Regions from separate parts of the Colwellia sp. 6_MG-2023 genome, predicted to be linked through region 2. Evidence: predicted binding sites of a transcription regulator. Region 2 holds the regulator's gene; the other holds the start of a gene.
The links. The regulator LexA, encoded in region 2, represses DNA repair genes until DNA is damaged. The targets are predictions, from matches to a motif close to TACTGTATNNNNATACAGTA.

Region 1 (12,888 bases), on a different contig from region 2:
TTTATCATTATTTTTTTCTTTCACTTCATACCTCGAACTTCAGCAGGCTAAATAAATTTTTAAATTTTGATTTCAAAAAAGTTAGGAGAGACTAGAGCCTCTCCTAATAAACACTATGCGTCAGGTAGTGCAAATACCCAGATTACGCCCCCTTCTGGCACATCTGCTATCCACTCACCACTTTCATCTTTTGCTGCTAATACACCATTAGTCCATTGTGGATCAACACCATAGCCAGCCGTTATTGCAATGTACTGTTTGCCATCAACTTCATAAGCAACAGGTGGTGCTATAGCCGTTGAATTTAAAGGAAATTCCCACAGTACTTCGCCAGTTTTAGCATCAAAAGCTCTTAACATCCGATCATTAGTACCTGCGCTAAATACTATATTTCCTGCAGTAGATAAAACTGGACCCCAGTTCATTGTTTTCCCATAATCATGCTGCCATACTTTTTCGCGCTTATTAACATCCCAAGCTTGCATCTGGCCTACACCTTTTTTCTTATCAGCCAAATATACATCTAACTCAGGAATATCGATGCCGGCCCAAAATTGACCTGAAGCAGGTTCAACATCATCTTGGAATTTACCTATAAATGAATTACAAAGATTATCGTTTGATGGAACATAAATCATACCCGTATCTGGGTTATAAGATTCGTAAGGCCAGTTTTTACCACCCCATAGACTTGGACAGTAAGAAACACGTTTTCCTGTAACAGGGACATGAGCATAATCATAGGTCGGACGGCCAGTTTTTGGATCTAATGATTTGAATGCATTATTTTCTACGAAAGGTTTACCTTCTAGATAATCAATTTTACCTTTCTCATCTCTTTCTAACCAATACATATAACCATTACGTTGAGGAGAAACTAAAGCTTTAACCTTTTTATTACCATCTTTAACGTTATCGATAAGCATAGGAGCATTCATCGCGGCCCAATCCCAAGAATCATTGTAATGGTACTGATAATGTCCCACAATCTTGCCATTATCTGGGTTCATTGAAATCGAAGATGCTACATATAAATTATCTCCAGGACGTTGATCGCCTAACCAAGGTGAACCGTTTCCTACGCCCCAATAAAGGATGTCCGCATCGGCATCATAGTTACCTGGCATCCACATACTGCCACCGCCATATTTCCATGCATCTGGACGTTTTCCTTCTTTTTTCCAAGTTTCATGACCTGGCTCACCTGGACCAGGTACACTGTATGTTTTCCAAGCAGTTTCACAAGTTTCAGCATCCATAGCTTCTAAGAAACCACGTACGCCATACTCACCACCAGAAGGTCCAACAAGAATTTTGCCTTTAATTGGCGTTGGAGCTGACGTTATGTACGCCCCAATGCTCCAATCACCAATTTGACTTTGACATAAACGCTCACCGGTTTTTGCATCTAAAGCGTTAAGCGTGCCATCTAAACCAGCTACATACACTTTATCGCCCCACAATGCCACGCCTCGGCTAGTATTATGCATAACACTTAAATCGTACGGATTATCGTGTTTGTAACGCCAATACAATTGTCCTGTTTTAGCATTTAAAGCCAATACATTATTATACGGTGTTGACACGAACATAACGCCATTGTTCACTTGAGCTGGAGCTTCATGACCTGAATCCAAATTAGTCGAATAAGTCCAAACGGGTTTAAGTTTGCTTACATTTTTAGAGTTTATTTCTTTCAGTTTGCTGTGCATCCAGCCTTCATAATTCCCCTTAGGTAACAACCAGTCCTCTGGCGCAGCCTCCACTAATCGTTTATGAGTAACCGTTTTATAATTTTCAATTTTTTTATTAAGTGTTGTTAAGTTCGCTGCTGAAGCTGAATAAATAGGAACTAGCCCTGCCACCCCGATGCAACAACTAAGATATTTCATTTTTAATATTATAGATTTCATTATTATCAACTCTCCATTTAAGTTTTTTTTATTGGCAAATTAATACTTCAAATAACATGCCAAAGAGATTCAAACCAAAACAAACAATTAAATAATTGATTTATATACAATTAATTAAAACGTACTTTTTAGAGGATTTATGTAGAAGTACACAGGTGTAGCACAGAGATGCGACACTAAACGCTTCTAAATGCCACTTTTAAAATATTGAACAGAAAAGTCATTAAAATTTGAAGACTAAGATAGGCTAAAAAGTAATGTTATAAATATGCCTGTGCCATTTGACGAGGCTCGTTTTAGAAAGTCTTAGCGATTCATAATCAAGGCACACCTTTTTACTAAGATTTCTTCCTTAGTAAAAAGGTGTTGCGTGGGATGTGATTTACTCAGTTTTACCTAAAGAACTAGCTTAGAACGTTTTATGTCACATTCTTGATTTAAAAAGGGGTTACATATGAATAGCGTATATTAGGTTAACATTGAAGCAGTTACCGAGAATAACCATTCTCTCCGGCCCCCCTAATACCCACCTTACTTAAAAATCATGTGTAATTAAAAAGTTTGAACATTAGGTGGGAATTTTTTAAGGTGATGTTATTCCTTGAGAAATAAATGCTGGGTTAGATGTTTACTGTTAATTTACAAACCTCTGTATAAACAAAGTTGAGTGCCTAAAGGTAACTCAGCAGGATGAATTACATAAATATTTCGTTGTTGTTGATCCTTGTTAAGTTCATCTATTTGTTTTACGACGAACTCCATACTGTCCATTAATTGATGTTTATCTAAAATAACTACCGTATTTTCGTTATCATCAATTTGATTAAATTGTTGCTGGATATCATAATCAAATATAAGTGTACCACTTTCACTATTAGCCATTAATGCATGAAATACTCGTACTTGAGATTGTTTAATATTGGTAACTAACGAAGTTGAATGCCAATTTAATCTATCTATCAAAGGTGATTTTTGGACATAGATATGGTCACTCAAATCATTACGATAGCGGTACAGCGCCATCCATTGTGGAAACTGCTCCAATGAATCAATAATAGAAAATGACACTGAAGAACGCTGTAAAATACCTTCAAATTTATCCATATACACTCCATTAGTTATCACAAGTATCTAGTGAGCATAATTATGGTACTGAAAAAATTGATCATTCAATACCAAATTATGCTCTATTTACTTAGGCTTGAATGTAAACAACGTGTGTATGTGAATATTCGTATAACCCATGTTTACCATCAGCACCACCAATGCCTGACTTACGAGTGCCGGCATGAAACCCTTGCATAGCCTCAAAGTTTTCTCTATTAATATACGTTTCACCATAACTAAGCTGATTAACCGCTTGCATCGCTTTACTAATATCACGGGTATATAAAGAAGACGTTAAACCATAATCGCTTGCATTAGCGATTGTAATTGCTTCAGATAAATCACTAACGATTTGAATTGGTAATACAGGAGCAAATATTTCCTTATTCATAATTTCCATATCATTACTACAGTTTGCTAAAACTGTTGGTTTGTAATGATAACCTGCCCCAAGGTCAGCAATGTGACCACCGGTGATTACTTCTGCGCCTTGAATTTTAGCTGTTTCTACCATTTTCGCTACCTTATCAAGACCTATTTTATTAACCAATGGGCCCATATCAAGGTTGTCTTGTAATAAAGGATCGCCAAAGGTCACTTGTTCCATCGATACTTTTAACTTACTAATAAATTCATCCGCAACATTAGGTTGTACATAAACGCGTTCTGCACAGTTACACACTTGTCCAGTATTAATGACTCTTGAAGCAGTAATAGCTTTTACTGCTAAATCAATATCAGCATCATCAAGTACAATAGCGGGTGCCTTACCACCAAGTTCTAAGTTAAGCTTAGTAATATTTTGTGATGCAGTAGCCATGATTCGACTTCCTGTATCAACACTACCCGTAAAGCTGATCATATCGACTCGTTTATCACTCGTTAGTTGATGTCCAACGCCACCACCATCACCACCGACCACATTAAAAACACCTGCCGGTAAACCAGACTCTGCAACAATTTTTGCAAATTCATAACAGTTATTAGGTGTTTCTTCACTTGGCTTAATTACAATAGTATTCCCCATAATTAGTGCTGGAGCCATTTTTCTTGCTATTAAGAAAAAAGGAAAGTTCCAAGGTAGAATGCCAGCCACAACACCTAACGGCTTGCGGAATAAGAAGATATTTTCTCCAGCACGATCACTGTTTATCACCTCGCCTTCAATACGTCTTGCCCACTCGGCCATATAATCTAGATAATCTGCTGTAAAGTTAACTTCAACCTCTGCCAACGAAAGTACTTTTCCTTGCTCCTTAGTAATACATAAAGCCAACTCGGAAGCGTTCTTACGTATACCTTGAGCAATCTTATGAAGGAAGCCTGCACGTTCAATCGCTGGCCTCAAGCCCCAAGCTAATTGCGCATCTTTAGCACAGTCAAGTGCATGATTAACTTCCTGTTCATTTGATTGCGGAATAGTCGATAGCAACCTTTGATTTGAAGGGTTATAATTTTCTATTTCCGCCCCTGTTAACGCAGTAAATTGACCATTGATAAAATTTTTATAACGGGTAATAGGCTCTGACATATAAAACTCCTAATTCTATTTTTAAGCGAGATAATTGTCTGTTGATTGCATTACAATCAACAAACGATTTTTATTTACGGTAACGATTAAGCTCATTAGTTACCGTCATTATTAAATATTATTATGCAGCCAATTCTATATTCGTTAATGACTAACAAAATTTTTTGATATTTATTATTACAGTTGCTAATTAAATATATAGGTTATAGGGCAAAAGCTATGCCAAAAGAAAACAAAACAAAACAACAAGAATAAGTAGCTGATATAAAGGAATAAAATAAAAACAATTTAAATATAAATTTTCTTTTTATCTTTATATTTTCAGTAAAGAAATCTTAAAAGAAACAGTTGTCGCACTGCAGTTGTAGCAAATAATTACTCTATACCAACAAAAAATAACGCTATCAATTCGAGCTAAAGCGATTACTTAAAATGGTGACTTTATATTTAGCCGTAAAATAGACTAAGACTTGATTAATAGTATTTTAATCAATAGGTAACTGGGTATATGTAATACCAAACGGATTATTAAATTGACCAACTTAGAGCTACATTAGCGAGCTTAGAACAAACACAATGAGTTAATTATAGTCATTCTATATTTCATTCATTTTGTGCGGTTATCAGTTTGCTAATGAGCTCCCGAAAGGCGAGTTTATAAGGCTTATATGCCGCGTTATTGATTTTGACAAGGTTCCCACATGGATGTGGGTTATTAGGGTAACGCAGGAGCAGTTACCGAGAATAACCATTCTCTGCAATCAATGCCTTGCCGACATGGATGTCGGTACTTAAGTTATGTTTGGAACGTATAACTTGTGCCTCTAAGCCTTTTAATTCTCGTTAAGTGATCAATTAATTAGTCCGATTGGTATAATTAAGCTAAACAGCTAGATAAGCAGTAAATTTAACAGCAAAAGCTTTGCTACGGTCTCTAAAAACTTAGGGTGAGCATAAAGTATTAAGATTAGTATGGCTGTCTAGAAACAACCTTACATTAAGAGTAAGGATCATTATCACAGTAAAATAATCATACAAGTTACTGATGAGGTTAATGGAAAAAGCCACTTAACGGATGAATTTGAAATGGTATAAAGTTGATAATTAAACTGTTTATCACTGAAGATATCCCGTCATGAGCAATATTAGTACAATAGACCAACAGTATTACTTTCAGTATAGATAATTAAAAGCTCTTATTTTGTTAAGGCCCTAACTAAAATAGGTTATTCAATTACTTGAATAACCTATTTTATATTTGATTTCTTGTGGGAAATAGATATTTTTATAACGAAGTATCTCAAAGTAGATTTAATTTACAAAATACTCTTACTCTTCTGTTACATCTAGAGTTTCGCTTTCATCCTTTTTGGCATCAGTATTCTTACTCAATAATAGGTTTCTTAATTTAGAGTCAACATCTTTTGCCATCTCTGGGTTTTCTTCAAGATATTTAGTGGCATTAGCTTTACCTTGTCCAATACGTTCGCCATTGCAACTATACCAAGCACCTGCTTTTTCAACAAAACCATTTTTAACGCCTAAATCAATTAATTCACCTAAGCTGTTAATACCTAAACCATACAGTATTTGGAATTCAGCTTGTTTAAAAGGTGGAGCAATTTTATTTTTTACAACTTTGACACGCGTTTCATTACCAATAATTTCATCACCATTTTTAACCGCACCAATACGGCGTATATCTAATCGAACCGAGGCATAAAATTTAAGTGCATTACCACCAGTAGTTGTTTCAGGGCTACCGAACATAACACCAATTTTCATACGAATTTGGTTAATGAAGATAAGCATGGTATTAGATTTTTTCAAATTACCCGTTAACTTACGCATAGCTTGCGATAACATACGCGCTTGTAATCCCATATGTGAATCACCCATGTCACCTTCAATCTCAGCTTTAGGTGTAAGAGCAGCTACAGAGTCAACTACAATAACGTCGATAGCACCAGAGCGAGTTAACATATCAACAATTTCAAGTGCTTGCTCACCGGTATCAGGTTGTGAAATAAGTAATTCATCAATGTTAACACCAAGCTTCTCAGCATAAATAGGGTCAAGTGCATGCTCAGCATCAATAAAAGCACAAACTTTATTATTACGCTGCGCTTCAGCAATAACCTCTAAAGTTAATGTTGTTTTACCACTTGATTCTGGACCATAAACTTCAACAACTCTTCCCATAGGTAAACCACCGGCGCCTAGGGCAATATCTAGACCTAACGAACCAGTTGAAATAGTTTCTACATCCATTGTAGTATTGTCGCCAAGCTTCATTATTGAACCTTTACCAAATTGTCTTTCGATTTGGCCTAGGGCTGCTGCTAATGCTTTTTCTTTATCGTCTTTCATAATTTACTCCACTAATAACGTCTGGTACGTCGTTTTGATAGAGCAAGTATACTGTATGGTCGTACAGTATCAAGTTTTTTTATAATTTATTTTATTTAAATTAAAAAAAATAAAAACCTATACTTTTAACCTATTGATATAAAAGATTAAAAACAACATTAATAACTTTTTAATTTTTGACTTAAAAAAGTTATTAATTTGATTTACCACTGTTTACACAGTAGTTTTATAGCTAAGCTAAATTTAAAGTTTTTATAAAAATAATTCATAATTTTATTTGTTAAATATGGCATAATCCTCTTTCACCAACCTTATTGATTCTATGAGTTGCAGCATTTAAATGACCACAACAACGCAAGACCTTTCTTCACACACCCCTATGATGCGTCAATACCTAACAATAAAAGCAGAATTCCCTAATATTCTGATTTTTTATCGTATGGGTGATTTCTACGAACTATTCTTTGATGATGCAAAAAAAGCCGCTGACTTATTAGATATTTCATTGACAGCACGCGGTAAAACAGGCGGGAACGCTATTCCAATGGCAGGCGTTCCTTACCATGCGGTAGAAAATTATTTAGCTAAACTAGTTCAACTGGGAGAGTCCGTTGCTATATGTGAACAAATTGGTGACCCTGCAACAAGTAAAGGCCCAGTAGAACGTAAAGTAGTCAGAATTATAACGCCAGGTACAGTGAGTGATGAAGCGCTTTTATCTGATAGGCAAGACAACTTAATTGTTGCTATTACTGAAAATAACGCTAAGTCTAAAAAAGCTTCCGATCCAAGTTTCGGTTTAGCTTATTTAGATATGACTAGTGGCCGTTTTGTCATTACAGAGCCGCAAACAAGTGAACAATTACAGGCAGAATTACAACGCCTTTCACCTGCTGAATTACTTTACTCAGAAACGCTTTCATCACTGCAACATGTTGATCAATATAAAGGATTACGCCGACGTCCAGAATGGGAGTTTGATCTTGAAACATCAGTGGCTTTACTTAATAAACAGTTTGGAACAAAAGAGCTAACTGGGTTTGGTGTTGATGATAAATTATTAGGTTTATCTGCTGCAGGGTGTTTATTTCAATACGTGAAAGATACACAACGAACCGCATTACCACATATTCGTGCAATAATTTGCGAATCTGCGACTTCGGGTGTCGTCCTTGATGCAACAACAAGACGAAATTTAGAGCTAACACAAAACTTACAAGGTGGTGTGGATAATGCTCTGGCTGCGATATTAGATTATGCTGCTACCCCTATGGGATCTCGTTTATTAAAACGTTGGTTACATTTTCCATTGCGTGATTTAAGTATTTTATCTGATAGACAAAATGCCATTGAACAAATAATTTCAACTGACTTACATATTGATGCAAAACCCATTTTAAAAGGCTTTGGTGATATTGAACGTATTGTCTCTCGCATAGCATTAGGCTCAGCAAGACCGCGTGACTTTGCTCGATTACGTAATACCTTACAATCTTTACCCGAACTACAAAACTACTTATCAGCAAGCGCCAATACTGGTTATGTAAACACATTAGCTAAATTAATGGCACCAATCCCTAGTATTCAAGAGCTACTGGAAAAAGCACTTGTCGATAATCCACCTGTCCTTATTCGAGATGGCGGTGTTATAGCACCTGGTTATCATGAAGAACTCGATGTCTTACGTGATTTAAGTGATGGTGCGACTGAGTTTCTAGCACAATTAGAACAAAGAGAAAAAGAACGTACTGGTATCCATTCTTTAAAAGTAGGCTATAACAAAGTTCATGGGTTCTTTATTGAAATGAGTAGAACGGCGGCAAATGACGTACCTGACGATTATATACGCCGCCAAACATTAAAAAATAATGAACGTTTTATTACTGAAGAATTAAAAGAGCATGAACATAAAGTACTAAGTGCTCAAGGTAAATTTTTAGCATTAGAGAAACGCCTTTACCAAGAATTATTCGATCTCGTACTACCTGAATTAGCAAGATTACAAACACTCAGTCAAGCTATTGCTGAATTTGACGTATTAACTAACTTTGCTGAGCGTTCTATTACCCTAAATTATGTAAAACCTACCTTAGTCAATGCTACTGGAATTGAAATAGATGCAGGTCGACATCCAGTAGTGGAACAAATGACTAATAACACCTTTATTGCTAACCCAATCCTATTAACAGAACAACGTAAGATGTTAATAATTACAGGCCCTAATATGGGCGGTAAGTCAACTTATATGCGTCAAACTGCATTAATTGTGTTACTTGCGCATATTGGCTGCTTTGTTCCAGCCAATTCAGCTAAAATTGGCTTAGTTGATAGAATATTTACCCGTATCGGTGCCTCTGATGATTTAGCGAGTGGTCGCTCAACTTTTATGGTTGAAATGACTGAAACCGCTAATATTCTTCATAATGCTACCGAGAAAAGCTTAGTTTTACTTGACGAAATTGGGCGTGGCACTAGTACTTATGATGGTCTTTCTTTAGCATGGGCTTGTGCTGAAATGTTAGCGTTAAAAACAAAAGCATTTACTTTATTTGCTACCCACTATTTCGAATTAACTTTACTTGCCCAAGAAATACCAACGCTAGCCAATGTACATTTAGATGCAATGGAGCATGACGATAGCATTATTTTCATGCATGCAGTGCAAGAAGGCCCGGCAAGTAAAAGCTTTGGTTTACAAGTTGCTCAACTTGCCGGAGTTCCTAAAATGGTTATCAAACGGGCTAAGCAAAGACTGCTCGAGTTAGAGAATCAGGAAGTTGCTTCTATTTTGCCTCCACAATCAGACAATTTTCAACAATTAGCCTTGGTCGCAGATGAACACCCTGCAATAGATACTTTACGTAATACTGATGTGAATGACTTATCGCCTAAACAAGCATTAGACTTGCTATTCGACTTAAAAACAAAGCTTTAATATATTGAAAAAGACTGAACTGCTGACTTATCTTCACTAAATGAGATAAGTCAGCAATCATATTTTTGTGATGACACAGGAATGTTGAAGCTAAACTTTACAGCTTTAATAGTGCACTGTCTAATATGGTTAGCATTTTAATAAATTAGAAGATTTTTATAGTAAACGATATTTATTAAACAGCGCTCATTGAACATTGCTTATTAAACAATACTTATTTTATAGCACGGTATAATAAGGCTAATTATTTTACGTTAGTTAGTAATCTCAATCCAAGATGCTTTATCATTTTCTTTATCAGCAGACTTCTCTACTTTCATATCATCTTCTACAAGGTTATCTTTAGATAACATTTCACCTATAGCCCATCGAGGAATAAAAGTCTGAGCTGTTGCAACAACCACATGAGATATCATACCGATCATTCGAGCATTAACAATAAAACCATCTTTTTGTTCCAATAAAGTACCTGTAACTACATAATCTATAATTTGATTGTCCGGTAATTCTTTCCAATCGCGGCTAAAAACAAAATCCCCTTCACTAGTAACTCTAAAAAAACCGGTCGTTTTAAAATCTACAACAATTAAACCATGACGTTGAAATTCATATATAAAACTCTCTGATATTAAATTTCCTAGCCAGCTAGTACTTTCTAAATCATTTAAATTAACAAAAGAAGCCATGGCAATAGGTGTTTTATGACTAACAAAAACACTGTTATCTAACATTTGAAAAGCTAGGCCTTGTACAATTGCATTTAAGCTATGATTTTCTAAATTTTCACTATCAATGGGTTTATGCTTAACCACTTTTGTCTTTTCTATTTTTTCTGGCTTTTCTGTTCTAAAAGTATGATAAAAATCATTCTGTGAAAATGACGTACAGGCAGTTAATAGCCCTATCAAAAGTAAACATACGTAAAATTTCATAACAATACCTAGTAAGTAAAAGTCAAAAACATAGCACTTTCTTTATGTTTCAGGTTCAGTTCAAATAAATAATGCATAAAATGTGCCTTTAAATTAATTAACAGTAAAATAGCTTTATATAACAATTAAATCTCATTAAACTCAATACTGAAGTTTTCAGAATAAGTATTATTTGAATTTAATATACCGTTAATTCTGATCCTTCCGCCTAGGTTTATATCAATAATCCCTGATGTTTCGCTATTAATCGTTATACCGGTATCAGCGATTATTAATTTACTTTCTATATCATTCGTTACTTCACCATCAGGCACATAAATAATGCCACTGCCATTATCATTGTGTGACTTGACAGTAATGGCTATTTCAGTATGAGGGTCGGCATAAATACGGTACTTGCCTAATTGCCCTTCTTCAGAGATACAAATATTAGAGCCTATTACATTAGTGATTAATTTTGTGTCATAGGCCATGACACAACCACCAGAGATATAAATTAACGAACCAAAATTAATCCGACTCCTTTCAATAATATATGCATCAGCTTTAGTACTGCTGTGAAAAAAAGTGAAAAACAAGCAGAAAATGACTATCAGTGTTAATTTAATTTTCATAATACCTCCCTCTCCCCTTTGATATCATTGACAGTGTCAATACAGTAAAAGCCTTTACTTTTAATCACTTAATTTTTGCACATTAAAATAAGCATTATTGGATGTTACCCACCCGATTACATTATTAGTAGCCAATCGCGCTTTTGCTGTTTGATAGTCACTATAGGCTTGGCTAATTATACAGTATTTTTTCACCCCATTAATTTCCTTTTCAGCAATATATAATGGGATTGAACTATTGAACTGCTTAGCCGCAGCTAATGCATTTGCTCTATAATTGTGAGCAGCTAGCTGTATCACAAACTCTGTGCCTATAGTATCATTATTGTCAACAATTTTTTCAGGAGTTACGCTTCCATTTAAGCGAGTTAAATTATTATTTAACTCCTTCGCCTTAATCGATGATAACGTGCGAGTTAGCGCTTCTGGCAAGTGTTCTCTTTCTTGCATTTTAACTATGCTCTCAGTTCTTTCTATAGGCTTTATTGGAAGTTCATTTCGCTGCACGGGATTTATGGCTATGTAATCCCTGCGTTTGGGTGCAACAGGAAGTTTGTCAGGTTGAGAATAACGTTGTTGCACTTGAAAATTAGTACGAGCAGGTAAACTATAAATTTGTCGACTAAGCGGATCGTCTTTATCTAGCCAAACTTGTTGCCCTGAATTATTAACATTCAAGCGTAATAGTCGTAAATTTTGCGCTTTTCTTTGTCCATTACTATCTGAAAGTGTTAACTTTATATCATCAAGCTCAACAAACCCACCTTTACTACTCGTTGTAAATTCAAAACCAACATTGTTCGCAGTGAAGCCACTTTTATCTAAATACTCTGGTAGAATGGCAACTTGATAACGTCCTGGCTTAAGGTTTCTCGCTTCATAAAAGCCATCTTGATCTGTATTTACTTCTTTAACTATTTCACCAAAACTATTTTGTATATATAAAATCGCTCCTGCTAAAGGTCGATCTTCGTTTTCACTATTCGTTACATACACAAAACCTGAAATATCAGTAGTAATATAAAACGGGATATTAACATCAACATAAGCGCCCGGATGAGTATATATGACATAATCTTTCTGTAGTGTACTGGTGCCATACTCCCAACTAGCATTAAATTTAAAAGGTGTATTTGTACTTACCCCTGGCACGACTACTCTGCCATTCTCACCACTTTTTATATTTTTCCAGGCACTATTACCTGTAAAAGAAACCCCTTCTAAATCCCAGTCAGATTCATCCCTCCAACCATTTGGGTTTCTATCTAAATAACTATAGGTATTAATAGAAGCAGAGCCCGAGGATAAATCGTTCGATATTCTCATTGTCTTATTGTGATGATCATACCCAAAAAACAAATTAAATCCTAAACCAATAGTCCATTCATCTTCCGCATTATAAGTACTAGATAAATTACTCGAAAAGTAATTGTTATCCCAACTCATGTTGTAACCAAGTTGCCATTTATTATTGGTGTCAGCTAAA
Region 2 (12,888 bases):
GCTGGTCTGATTTTAATTGCTCTAGGTTGTATAATTTCCGCTTGGGGTTATTTAGGTATTTTTGCTAATCGCTGGTTTAATATTCTAAATAAACACAAAGATAAAGAACTTTCTTAATGCTTCATCTAATTCAGAAGTACTGGTCTCATCTTACAGTAATACTCATTGTCGCTATTACTACATTATCACTATGGCCTGCAACTCATTTACCGAGTGTGCCAGGCACTGATAAAACACACCATTTCATTGCGTATGCTGCATTAGTTTTACCAGCGGCATTACGATACCCAAAATATTCTTTGTATTCTGTTCTTAGCTTTATTACATTTAGCGGTGTAATTGAATTAGTTCAACCTTATGTTAACCGCTATGGAGAATGGTTAGATTTATTAGCTAATACTGTAGGGCTTATGTTTGGTTGGTTGTTAGCAAAAATAATACTATTTTTTACGCAAAAAAATGCTTAAGTAGTCTATTACTAGTCATTTCGGTAAAAAAACGGTATTTTAGGTTATCAGTGCGACAAGAGACACCTCATGAAACTTAATTTTATCACCTTATTGTTATTACTTTTTCACTCAACTAGCTTTGGTGCTGTTATTTTACAATACCATCATGTTAGTGACACTACCCCTAAAAGTACCAGTATTACCCCTACTCAGTTTGAAGTGCACCTAAAATACCTGCAAGAGCACAATTTTAATGTTATTCCCCTATCTCAATTGATAGATAAAATTAAAAAGCAACAACCATTAAAAAATAAAACAGTAGTCATTACATTTGATGATGCATACCTTGACATAGAAACAAATGCTAAGCCATTACTTGATAAATTTAATTACCCTTACACTATTTTTGTGAACCCAAGTGTTATTACTCAAAGTTCATCTTCTTACCTTTCATGGGAACAACTTAAAGCCCTAGCTGATGAAGGAGTCATTATTGCCAACCATGGCTTTACTCACGACTCTATGACCAGAATTCCAGACAATCTAACGCAAACTCAATGGTTAGCTAAACAGAGTGCACTCTTATTAAAAGCAGAGCAAATAATTGAAGAGAAAACAGGTCAAAGTTGGCGATATTATGCATATCCTTATGGTGAATACAGCCCTACCATACAAAACTGGGCCAAAGAGAATGATTTTATTGCCTTTTCACAACAGTCTGGTGCTGTTGGACTAAATACAGATTTAACCAGTATACCGCGCTTCCCTGCCTCAATGCCTTACGATGAAATATCAGCATTAAGAGATAAACTTAATTCTTTACCTTTTACTATCAAATTAGAAGGCAAAGAAGCTGAAACTATCTTTGAGCACAAACAAATTTCACAAGTTACTTTTACTATAGAAACTGACGACTTTTATAAATCAGGTCTAAATTGTTATATTTCCGGCTTAGGTAAACAAAAAGTACAATGGCAAGGAGATAATAGTTTTACTATCAAATTTAACGGTGACTTACCTGTAGGCCGAGTACGTTGTAATTGTACCGCTGCGAGTATAAATAACCCAGGGCAATACTATTGGTACTCGAAGCCATGGTTTATTTTACAACAAGGTGGAGCTTGGTACAGCCTTTAATAGAGCGCGACTATTTTTTTATAATCACTGAGTAATTTCTCACTATCAATGGCCGGTACTTTGCCAACTTCTTGCTCAGGCTTAAATATAGACGATATATTTCCATCAGGATTAATGAGCACTATTGACGCACTGTGATCAACCAAATATCCTTCACTTTCATCGCTAATAGCGTACATTAAACCTAAATTACGTGCGAAAGGAAATAGCGCACTATGCTCTCCCCTTAATGCAATGAATTCATCGTTAAAATAAGGTATATATTGGTTTAATTTTTCTTGAGTATCTCTATGTGGATCAACAGTTACTAACAATACTTGGCTGTTGCTCGCTATCGCTTTTAAATCATCATAAATGAAACCTAAATTTTGTAATGTAGTAGGGCAAATATCAGGACAAGAGGTATAACCTAAAAATACTAATGACCACTTATCTTTTAATTGAGCTTTAGTAAATAACTGACCGGTATGATCCGTTAATTCAAAGGGCTTAATTATTCTGGGCTGTTGATAATACAAAGCATGCTCTGGTTGCTCAACATTATTGACTTGTTGAAATGCCAAGACTCCAATAACAGCGGCAATAAAACCGCCGATGTAAATTACATAATTTTTCATACCTTAGTTTCTCTAGCCTATTGGCAATAAATAATGATCAAGTAACAAAATAATAAATAGCAACATCAAGTGGATAATAGAAAACTTGAATGTATCCATAGCCGTATTTTCATCAGCATTAAATTTAAGCTTCCACGCATAAGCAAAAAAGATAGCATTAAGTACTACAGCACCAATTAAGTATAGCCAATTACTCATGCCAACTAAATAAGGCAATAAACCCACAATAAATAACAATACGGTATAAAGTAAAATCTGGGTTTTCGTAAAGCTAATACCATGCGTCACAGGTAACATGGGGATATTCACTTTCGCATATTCATCTTTACGATGAATGGCTAAGGCCCAAAAATGCGGCGGTGTCCAAGTAAAAACTAATAGAACCAATAACAAGGCATGTGGATGAATTTCATTTGTCATAGCTGTCCAACCTAGTAACGGCGGGATAGCACCAGCGAGACCGCCAATAGTAATGTTTTGTGGAGTTGCACGCTTCAAATATAAGGTATAAACAAAACTATAGCCCACTAACCCTGATAACGTTAAGTAAGCCGTTAATGGATTAACTAACCCATAGAGTAGAATGAAACCCAATAAGGCAATACTAAAAGCAAACACGATGGCATTATTAGTGGTGATTCGACCTTCAGGTAAAGGTCTATTATGTGTTCTGCCCATAACCGCATCAATTTTTTCATCGACAATGTGATTAATGGCCGCCGCTGCAGATGACAATAACGCAATACCTAACATAGCAGGTAGCAATAGTTGCCAAGGCAAACCGCCTGGCACAGATAAACTCATGCCAACTAACGCGGTCAATACTAACAAAGCAACTACTTTTGGCTTAGTAATATCATAATAAGCTCGCCACCTAGAAATCGATATAGTAGGTATTTTTGTATTATTTAGCACTTCATCAGACATTATATCTCCTTACCTTATACTCTATGGTACAAGCGATAAGTTAAATTAATAAGCGTTAACATTAAGCAGGCCGCTACCACGTTATGCGCAACAGCAATGCCAAGCGGCAATGACAAGACAATATTAGAAATTCCAAGTAAAACCTGGCTTGTTAAAGCAACCCCTACAACTAATGTTGCTACTTTAAGGGCGTTGGTTTTAGCTCTAAGGTAAACCATTATCATCAACCAAGTTAAATAGACTGTAGTAATAATAGCGCCAAAACGATGCGTCACATGAATAGTGACACGATCCTCATGAGGCAAGTGCCCAAATTCATAACTTTCCTGTGCGGGTGGCACTAAGTCAAAAGAGTTTTCAAAAGTCAGTTGCTCTTGCCAGCCCGGCTGACAAATAGGTAATTCAACACAACTTAACGCAGCATAATGAGATGACGTCCAGCCCCCTAATCCTATTTGCCCAACCAAAACAATAATACCAAGCAAAGCAAAGCTGCCATATTTTTTTACTGGAGCCTCACTGACGCTTATTTGAGTTTTTCGTAAACGTAAATGCAACAAAAATAGCAAACTCAAAGTAGTAAAGCCGCCAAGTAAGTGAGCCATAACCACTATTGGCATTAACATCATGGTTACTGTCCACATACCTAATACAGCTTGAAAAATAACAACCGCTAAAATAAGTAAAGGTAGGCGTAAAGGTGTGTTTTGATGACGATTTTTAAATGACAAAAAAGCAATAGCGAGAATAAACAAACCTAATGCACCAGCGAAATATCGATGGATCATTTCATTCCAAGCTTTATGAGGCTCAACGGGCCGTTCAGGAAATGCTAATTCAGCTTTCGCAATTTGCTCTGCTGTTTTAGGTACATCAAGTTGTCCGTAACAAGTAGGCCAGTCTGGGCAGCCTAGTCCTGCATGCGTCAGTCTTGTATATGCACCTAAAGCAATAACAATAAACGCTAACACAATACTCAGAATGACTAACTTTCTAAGTATATTAGTGTGATCGCTATTCAGTGCTACATTGCTCATATTAACCAACCTTTGAATATTTAAGAATTTTTTTCATATCAGCTAAAATCTGTTTACCGAAATGTGGTAATTGCTTAGTGTCATTAGGTATTTCATGGCTCATAAAAACATTACCAAGGGGGTCAACCAACCATATTTTTTGTTCTGTTATAATTGTTTTAGCTTTACTTGGGGTTGCTACTAGCTGCCACTGACTTTGTGAAAGGTGTTGCAGTTGATCGTTAGACAGCACAGACTGATACAGAGCAACAGGGGTAACTCTAGGCATATATTTACCCAAAGCTACATAAGTATTATGAACAGACTCTAAAGTATGTTGACAGTTTTCCTCACAGTTCAATGGGAGGCTATAAAGAATCAACCACTGATGTTCAAACGCTGAATTGTCGATTCCTAATTTATCAAGCGTTAGCTCCTCAGTTAACAAAGTCCCCTTATTCGTTACACTTTTTGCCAACCACTCGCCATCTAAAGCAAGTTTAGCCAATATAACGGGTAACAAAAAAACAACAATCATCAATAAAAAGCTTCGACGATTACTCTTTTTAATGGTTGCCTCTTGAACACCTGATACTTCATTGTGTACTGAATTCATATTATTTCGCCTTACTATTATTTTTATTATCACCCTTACTTATACTAAACTTAGCCCATAACATTAAAAGTAACCAAGCTATCGCCAAACTAAACCACTGAAAAGCATAAGCACGATGTTTTTCTGGTGGCATCACTATAGGTTGCCAATTTTTTTCAAAGCCTATTTTTTCACTTTCGTCTAAATAAATAACAAAAGGCAATAACTCTCGCTTGAGTAAAGCTGAAAACTTATCTAATTCAATTTGCTGCACTCTTAATGGCCAGCTTGCTTGAGAAAATACTTGCTCTACTAATTGAATACCTACTTCTATTAAACGAATATGCCCTTTAAATTTATATTGCCCACTCAAGGCTGATACATCCGGTATTTCTTGCCTATTTATTGATCCTTGTATCCAACCAAGACTTACCAATACTGCGTGTTTACTTGTTTCTGCTACTTGGTAGACCCGATACCCTAAACGCCCTTTACTCACTTGGTTATCTAATAAGAATACTTTTCCTTCATCAAAGCTTCCTTCGATATATACAGGGAAATCGTTGATTTTATTTAAAGAACTTCCATTATTTGAGAGGGTTAAAACCTGACTTAGTGAGATTGGTTTTTTAGCGCTTAGTTTGTCAATCTGTGCTAATCGCTGCTCTTTTTCTAATGCCCTACTAATTTGCCAAAAGCCAAGCTTTACTAATGTTGAAAAAACGAGCACAGTAAAGACTAGCCAAAGTAAATTATGCTTACTAAAATAATTTGATCGCTTTTGATCAATACTTAAAGGTGTACTACTTGGCATCAAAAATAAAATCCTTACAACAAGTTAATACTTAGGATATTGAGTGTATGTTATTTAAAATTATTATTATCACACTTATGCTATTCATGGTTTACAACCTCTTTCGTGCTTTATTTATTATGAATAAAAAGCCCGATCCAAACCAACCTTCTATGACTAAATACATTGGCCGGAGATTAATGGTCTCGGTAGCGATAGTGATTTTAATACTAATAGGGTTACTCACCGGCCTAATTACACCAAACCCAAGACCTTATTAAAGTTAATATTTTTATAATTTTTGATAAATAAATTCGTTAGAGCAAAGCGAAGGCACGGAGTTGACGCCAATTAATGAGTACCTTCAATGCAGTTATTACAGATTTAGCAAAGTATTTAACATCACAAAATGTAGACGAATAGAAAAAGTAGTACCCACACTACGTCAACAAAATGCCAGTACCAACTTGTTGCCTGAAATGCAAAATGATTTTCAGGTGTAAAATGTCCTTTTAACACTCTAAAGAACATAACAATTAACATAATGCAGCCTAGTGTTACATGTAAACCATGAAACCCAGTTAACATGTAAAAGGTATTACCGTAGATCCCACTTGTTAAATACAGTTGCATTTCTTCAGAATAACCATGGGAATACTCTAAAACTTGTAGACTAATAAAGGTCAAACCTAAAATAATAGTAAATCCTAACCAAGCTTTTAGCTGTGATCGCTTATTTTTTTCTAGCGCAACATGGGCAAAATGTGCGGTAATGGAAGAAGTTAATAATAGGATAGTATTAATTAATGGTAATCCATACCATCCCATAGCAGTAGTTTCGGTGCCTCCAGGTGTTTTAATTAATGGCCAACTAGCAGTAAACTCTGGCCATAAAACAGCCGCTGTTTCCGCATTATTTCCAGCACCATCTAACCACGGTATAGAAAAAGTACGTGCGTATAATAGTGCGCCAAAAAAGGCAGCGAAGAACATAACCTCAGAAAAAATAAACCAACTCATTCCTTGTCGAAATGAATTATCCATTTGACGACTGTACTTTCCAGCCATCGATTCATTAATAACATTACTAAACCAGCCAACTACCATATAAATGACTAAAGCAATTCCCGCTAGTAGCAAATAACCACCATAACCACTAACTTCATTTTTAATATCGGTAACATAATTAGCAGCCCCGACAGCAATCATAAATAATGCAACTGCACCTACAATTGGCCAATGGCTTTGTGATGGTACGTAATAACTTTCATATTCTTTGGTTGTCATTTTTATTACCTCTTTTACTCATAATATTTATAAGCGTGATAAATAGTTTATGAGTCTTTTTTTTCAGTAATATCATACAAAGTGTATGATAATGTCAGGGTGTGAATATCCACAGGCAAATCAATATCAACATAAAACTGTAAACCCATCTCGACTTCTTCACCACTTCTTAATGGTTGCCGCTCAAAACAAAAACACTCTATTTTTTGAAAATATCCAGCGGCTAAGCCTGGCGAAACGGAAGGGACTGCTTGCCCAGTAATATCATGATTCGCTTCATTTTTAGCAAAGAAATTAACGAATTTCATTTCACCTGGGTGTACAGAAATTTCATTAATTATAGGTTCGAATTGCCAAGGAATTCCTTTCGCCATTCGCGTAATAAATTGCACCTTTATTGTACGTGACGTATCAATACCATTATCAGAATAAACTACGGCTACATCATTGGTCTTACCGTTTAAGCCCGTAATATCACAAAAAACATCATACAAAGGCACAAGTGCAAACCCGAAACCAAACATAGCAAATACCATGAATACTAACTTTTTAATAACTTTACTGTTATTCGGTTTAACAGGTTTTTGCTCTGCATTTTTGCTCATAACTAATCCACCTTAGGCGGCGTACTAAAGGTATGATATGGAGCAGGGCTTGCCACGGTCCATTCTAACCCCTCTGCGCCATCCCATGGTTTTGCTGGTGCCTTATCTCCACCTCGAATACACTTAATAACAACGGCTAAGAAAATCAATTGTGATAAACCAAAAGCAAAACCACCAATGCTGACCCATTTATTAAAATCAGCAAATTGCAATGCATAATCCGGAATACGTCTAGGCATGCCAGCTAAACCTAAAAAGTGCATTGGGAAGAAGAGTAGATTGACTGAAATTAATGAACACCAGAAATGCCATTTAGAAAGGGAGTCACTATACATATGCCCTGTCCACTTAGGTAACCAAAAATACGCTCCGGCATAAATAGAGAATAATGAACCAGTTACAAGTACATAATGAAAATGCGCAACCACAAAGTAAGTATCGTGGTATTGAAAGTCTACGGGAGTTAATGCCAACATTAAGCCAGAAAACCCCCCAATTGTGAACAAAATCACAAAGGCAATTGAGAACAACATTGGTACCTCAAAAGTCATTGAACCACGCCACATTGTTGCGACCCAGTTAAATACTTTCACACCTGTGGGCACGGCAATCAGCATAGTACAATACATAAAGAACAGCTCACCAAATAAAGGCATACCCGTGGTGAACATATGGTGTGCCCAAACAATGAATGACAACAGTGCAATTGAGCCAGTGGCATACACCATAGAGCTATAACCAAATAACTTTTTACGAGCAAAGGCAGGAATGATAGTTGAAACAATACCAAATGCCGGCAAAATCATAATATAAACTTCAGGGTGTCCAAAAAACCAAAAAATATGCTGGAACATTACAGGATCACCGCCCCCAGCAGCATTAAAGAAGCTAGTTCCGAAATAAGTATCGGTCAACACCATAGTAACAACACCCGCTAACACCGGCATAACAGCAATGAGTAAATAAGCCATTATGAAAAATGTCCAAACGAATAATGGCATTTTCATGTAAGTCATACCCGGTGCACGCATATTCATAATAGTCACAACAATATTAATTGCGCCCATAATTGAAGATACCCCCATAATATGAACAGCAAAAACAAAAAATGCCGTGCTACCATTTGAATATGTTGTCGATAAAGGCGCATAAAATGTCCAACCAAAATTTGGCGCACCGCTTTCCATAAAAAATGAACTAAGCAGAATGGCAAATGCAAAAGGAAGAATCCAAAAACTCCAGTTGTTCATTCGCGGTAATGCCATATCCGGCGCACCAATCATCATGGGCAACATCCAGTTAGCAAAACCGGTAAATGCTGGCATTATGGCACCAAAAACCATTATAAGACCATGAACAGTAGTTAACTGATTAAAAAAGTCTGGCTCTACTATTTGTAAACCTGGCTGAAATAATTCAGCACGGATCACCATAGCTAAAGCACCGCCAGTTAATAACATGATAAAAGAAAACCATAAGTAGAGAGTCCCTATATCTTTATGGTTTGTTGTATATAACCATCGCTTAATACCTTTCATTTTATGATCATGATGTGCATCATCAAGCGATTCATCTATTGTATGTGTCGTCATCTCTTACTCCTCGCTTACCGCTTTAACATCTGAGCTTTGTACTAAATCACCGGTTTCATTACCCCAAGCATTACGCTCGAATGTAGTAACCGCGGCGATTTCTTTTAAACTGAGTTGTTTCCCAAACGGAGGCATCATACCCTTGCCGTTAATGACTAAAGTTAAATGCTCTTCAATAGAGCCTTGAGTGGCAATAGCACTCCCTTTAAGTGCAGGAAATGTAGGAGGTAAGCCCAATCCTGTAGGCTGATGACATGCAGCACAATGAGCAAGATATACGGTTTCGCCAAGCTGCATTAGTTCTGCTTTACTCATAGAAGAGCTTAATGATGCCTTCTCTGCATTTTCAGCTTGAGCAGTCAATGCGTGTTGTTCATCCAACCATTTATCATAGTCTTCGCTAGATTTTACTTCGACTACAATCGGCATAAAACCATGATCTTTGCCGCAAAGCTCAGCACATTGACCGCGATAAACTCCAGGCTCATCAACATTTGTCCAAGCTTCATTTATAAAGCCGGGATTAGCATCTTGTTTAACAGCAAAAGCAGGAACCCACCAAGAATGAATAACATCATCAGAAGTAATTAAAAAGCGCACTTTTTTATTAGCAGGAATAACTAAAGGCTTGTCCACTTCAAGTAAGTAATCTTCTCCTTTTAGAGCACCATTACCACTAAAGCTACCGTCCTGATTTTCATACTGCTCGCGCGGGGTAGACAATACCGAGTAATATTCAATATTTTGATCAAAATATTTATAATGCCACTTCCACTGCGAGCCTGTAACTTGAATAGTGACATCGGAGTTATCATTATTTTCCATGTCAATTAAGGTACTAGTTGCCGGAACGGCCATTGCGATAAGAATAACGACAGGAATTGCCGTCCAGAGTATTTCTACTTTAGTGCTTTCATGAAAGTCAGCTGCTTTTGCTCCTTTTGATTTACGATGGAAGATCATAGACCAAAACATCGCTCCAAAAACAACAACCCCAATACCAGTACATATGTAGAGTGCTAGCATATGTAAATCATACACCTCCCTACTAACTGCCGTTACGCCTTTAGTCAAATTTAACTGTGAATCTGACCAAGCTGAACTGGAAAATAAGCTTAAACAAACAAGACAAATTTCCATCCACCAACGTTGATTACTTCTATTCACTCAACCTCTCCCCTATCAATATTTACTTCGTTTTAAATAAAATCGGTGTAATAATTCACCGTTTAAAACAACATATAAAAATAGAAAACAGAAAAGCAGCAATGTACATCAAAAATCATTTAACTGATGATCTGTTAATTTAGTTATTATTATTTTCTAATTAAGCACTTAATTTGAAATTTATTAAATTAACTGACGTGATATGACTAACTCAAATGACATAAACGTAAATATTTAAGTTTAGCTATCGAATTAGCGCATTGACGTCTTTTTTATTCTTATTCAGTTTTTTGCTAGTTATAGCAATCTCACTAGCTATGTGATCATTTCTACTTGCTAAAATCACCAACTACATCATTATTTATTTAATAATTAGAACAACTAGTTATTGAAATAAATGCCTTGTATTTGGCTGTTTTTTCTACGTATAAAATTGTTCACTTAATTAATGAAATTGGTATTAATTTGTTCGATTCACCTTCTAGAATCGCTCAAAACTTAACCTAGGTCAAATTATAATTTAGATAAAAGCTAATATAATCAATAGAGTAACTACTCTAAGCTGTCTCTATAGCATGACTGGTATAGTCTATGGGAATTTTGGCTATTGATATAATCAATAATTATTAATTGATTATTTAACAACCAAATTTGAGAGGTTTTTATTTAATAAAATAAAGCTAGTGAATATAACTAATAAAAATTGTCACTAAGGTATAGCAACAATTAAAAAATATAAAAAATAAAACTTACATCCAATTGCCGTTACGAATAATACCAACAGCAAGCCCTTCAATGTAGAAATCTTGAGAACTAAGATCTACCTTGATAGGTTCAAAATCTTCATTTTCAGCTTGTAAATAGACGATATTACCATCACGTTTGAAGCGTTTGACTGTCACTTCATTTTCTACTCTAGCAACAATCACTTGACCATTTTGCACGTCAGTTGTTTGATGTACTGCTAATAGATCACCATCTAAAATACCAATATTTTTCATGCTTTCACCATTTACTCGTAACAAGTAATTAGCCACGGGATGGAATAAACTACCACTCATTTGATAATGCTCTTCAACATGCTCTTCGGCTAAAATTGGCTCACCAGCAGCTACTCTACCAATAAGAGGAAGACCTTCTTCTTCAATAAACTGCTCAGATAACCGTATGCCACGAGATGTTCCTGGCAACATTTCAATATAACCTTTTTTTGCTAATGCTTTTAAATGTTCTTCTGCTGCATTGGCAGATTTAAAACCAAAAAAACTCGCTATTTCGGCTCTAGTAGGTGGCATTCCAGTTTCTTGAATTTTATCTTTAATCAAGTCAAATATTTGTTGTTGACGATTAGTTAACGGCTTTAATTCATTTGTTGCTAGCATTAGCTTTTCCTTTCTAGGTAAAGACCTGTATTTATTCACAACTGTCATTATATACAGCCAACTAATAAACGCAAGGGGTTACTAAGAACCTTAGGATCATATTCTTAGAATATGGACTTAAAATTATCAATATAATTAACGTGATAGGAGAATGAATCAGTTTAAAACCTGATCATTTACTTTAATGAACAGGCTTGATAAATACACATGCGTATTTATCAGTTTTATTTGAACAAAATAATTTTGGGAAAGCAGAAAACAAGTTAATCAATATTAATTGAGTGCCAATCCAGAAGAGAATGCGAGTAAGCATTTGATCTACAAAAATAAAAGATAGTGGCTCTCTTAATTATAAAGTGAGCCACTAATCAAACTAAAAAACTAAACGGTAGCGACCACGGCTATCAGGCGTACCTAAAAAGGTAAGGAATGACGACGAATGTCGCCTGTTCTTATTAGGCGAATAAATTCGCCCCTACGGTGATGTCGATCACCTTCGCCTAACAATGTTTTTTGTTAGGGCGTATGTAGCGTAAATGTAGGGGCGACTTCGGTGCCTGTTCTTATCATTAGGCGAATAAATTCGCCCCTACGATGATGTCGAGCACCTTCGCCTAATAATGTTCTTTGTTAAGGCATATGTAGGGTGTATGTAGGGGCGACTTCAGTCGCCTGTTCTTATTAGGCGAATAAATTCGCCCCTACGGTGATGTCGAGCACCTTCGCCTCACAATGTTTTTTGTTAGGTCGTATGCAGGGTGTATGTAGAGGCGACTTCAGTCGCCTGTTCTAATTATTAGGCGAATAAATTCGCCTCTACGGTGATGTCGAGCACCTTCGCCTAATAATGTTCTTTGTTAAGGCGTATGTAGGGGCGACTTCAGTCGCCTGTTCTTTTTATTAAGGCGAATAAATTCGCCCCTACGGTGATGTCGGTCACCTTCGTCTAACAATGTTCTTTGTTAAGGCCTATGTAGGGTGATTAGCCAATTAAAAAACTAAACGATAACGACCACGGCTATCAGGTGTGCCTAAAAAAGGTAAGGCGTCGTTAAGGGCGCTTGGAAACTTAGGGCCTGGCTTTAAATAACCTTTGCCAGAAGCTTTACCATTTTGACCAACAGATGCGGTAAAGGTTAAGCCTAAATCATTTTTTGGCGACATAACCAAAGTTAATACGCCGTTCGCGCAGCTAATGTCTGCGTTGAGTTGACCTAATGGCACCGTTTTATCTAATGCGGTTATGCCTGCTTTCGACCATGCACCATTACCTGTTGCACTAATACATTGGTTGTTTTTAGTGAGGTCAATTTCTGCTGCA

Region 1: recA (recombinase RecA) is a predicted target of LexA. The motif match lies at 6,971-6,990, and genes of this name have one in related genera.

What each region holds. Positions count from the first base shown of each region.
Region 1 covers NZ_JAUOPP010000003.1:16,449-29,336, forward strand. The annotation lists gene Q4503_RS02745 (ubiquinol-cytochrome c reductase iron-sulfur subunit) at 1-24, opposite strand, end outside; gene Q4503_RS02750 (PQQ-dependent dehydrogenase, methanol/ethanol family) at 114-1,913, opposite strand; gene Q4503_RS02755 (hypothetical protein) at 2,553-3,017, opposite strand; gene aldA (aldehyde dehydrogenase) at 3,109-4,551, opposite strand; gene recA (recombinase RecA) at 5,881-6,921, opposite strand; gene mutS (DNA mismatch repair protein MutS) at 7,262-9,856, shown strand; gene Q4503_RS02775 (FlgO family outer membrane protein) at 10,111-10,788, opposite strand; gene Q4503_RS02780 (hypothetical protein) at 10,914-11,402, opposite strand; gene Q4503_RS02785 (carboxypeptidase-like regulatory domain-containing protein) at 11,463-12,888, opposite strand, start outside.
Region 2 covers NZ_JAUOPP010000018.1:174-13,061, reverse strand. The annotation lists gene Q4503_RS12155 (hypothetical protein) at 1-117, shown strand, start outside; gene Q4503_RS12150 (VanZ family protein) at 117-467, shown strand; gene Q4503_RS12145 (polysaccharide deacetylase family protein) at 537-1,586, shown strand; gene Q4503_RS12140 (SCO family protein) at 1,583-2,203, opposite strand; gene cyoE (heme o synthase) at 2,216-3,130, opposite strand; gene Q4503_RS12130 (heme A synthase) at 3,145-4,167, opposite strand; gene Q4503_RS12125 (hypothetical protein) at 4,169-4,762, opposite strand; gene Q4503_RS12120 (SURF1 family protein) at 4,764-5,555, opposite strand; gene Q4503_RS12115 (DUF2909 domain-containing protein) at 5,603-5,815, shown strand; gene Q4503_RS12110 (cytochrome c oxidase subunit 3) at 5,937-6,821, opposite strand; gene Q4503_RS12105 (cytochrome c oxidase assembly protein) at 6,869-7,426, opposite strand; gene ctaD (cytochrome c oxidase subunit I) at 7,429-9,018, opposite strand; gene coxB (cytochrome c oxidase subunit II) at 9,022-10,185, opposite strand; gene lexA (transcriptional repressor LexA) at 10,935-11,567, opposite strand; partial or broken gene Q4503_RS12085 (type II secretion system protein N) at 12,558-12,888, opposite strand, start outside.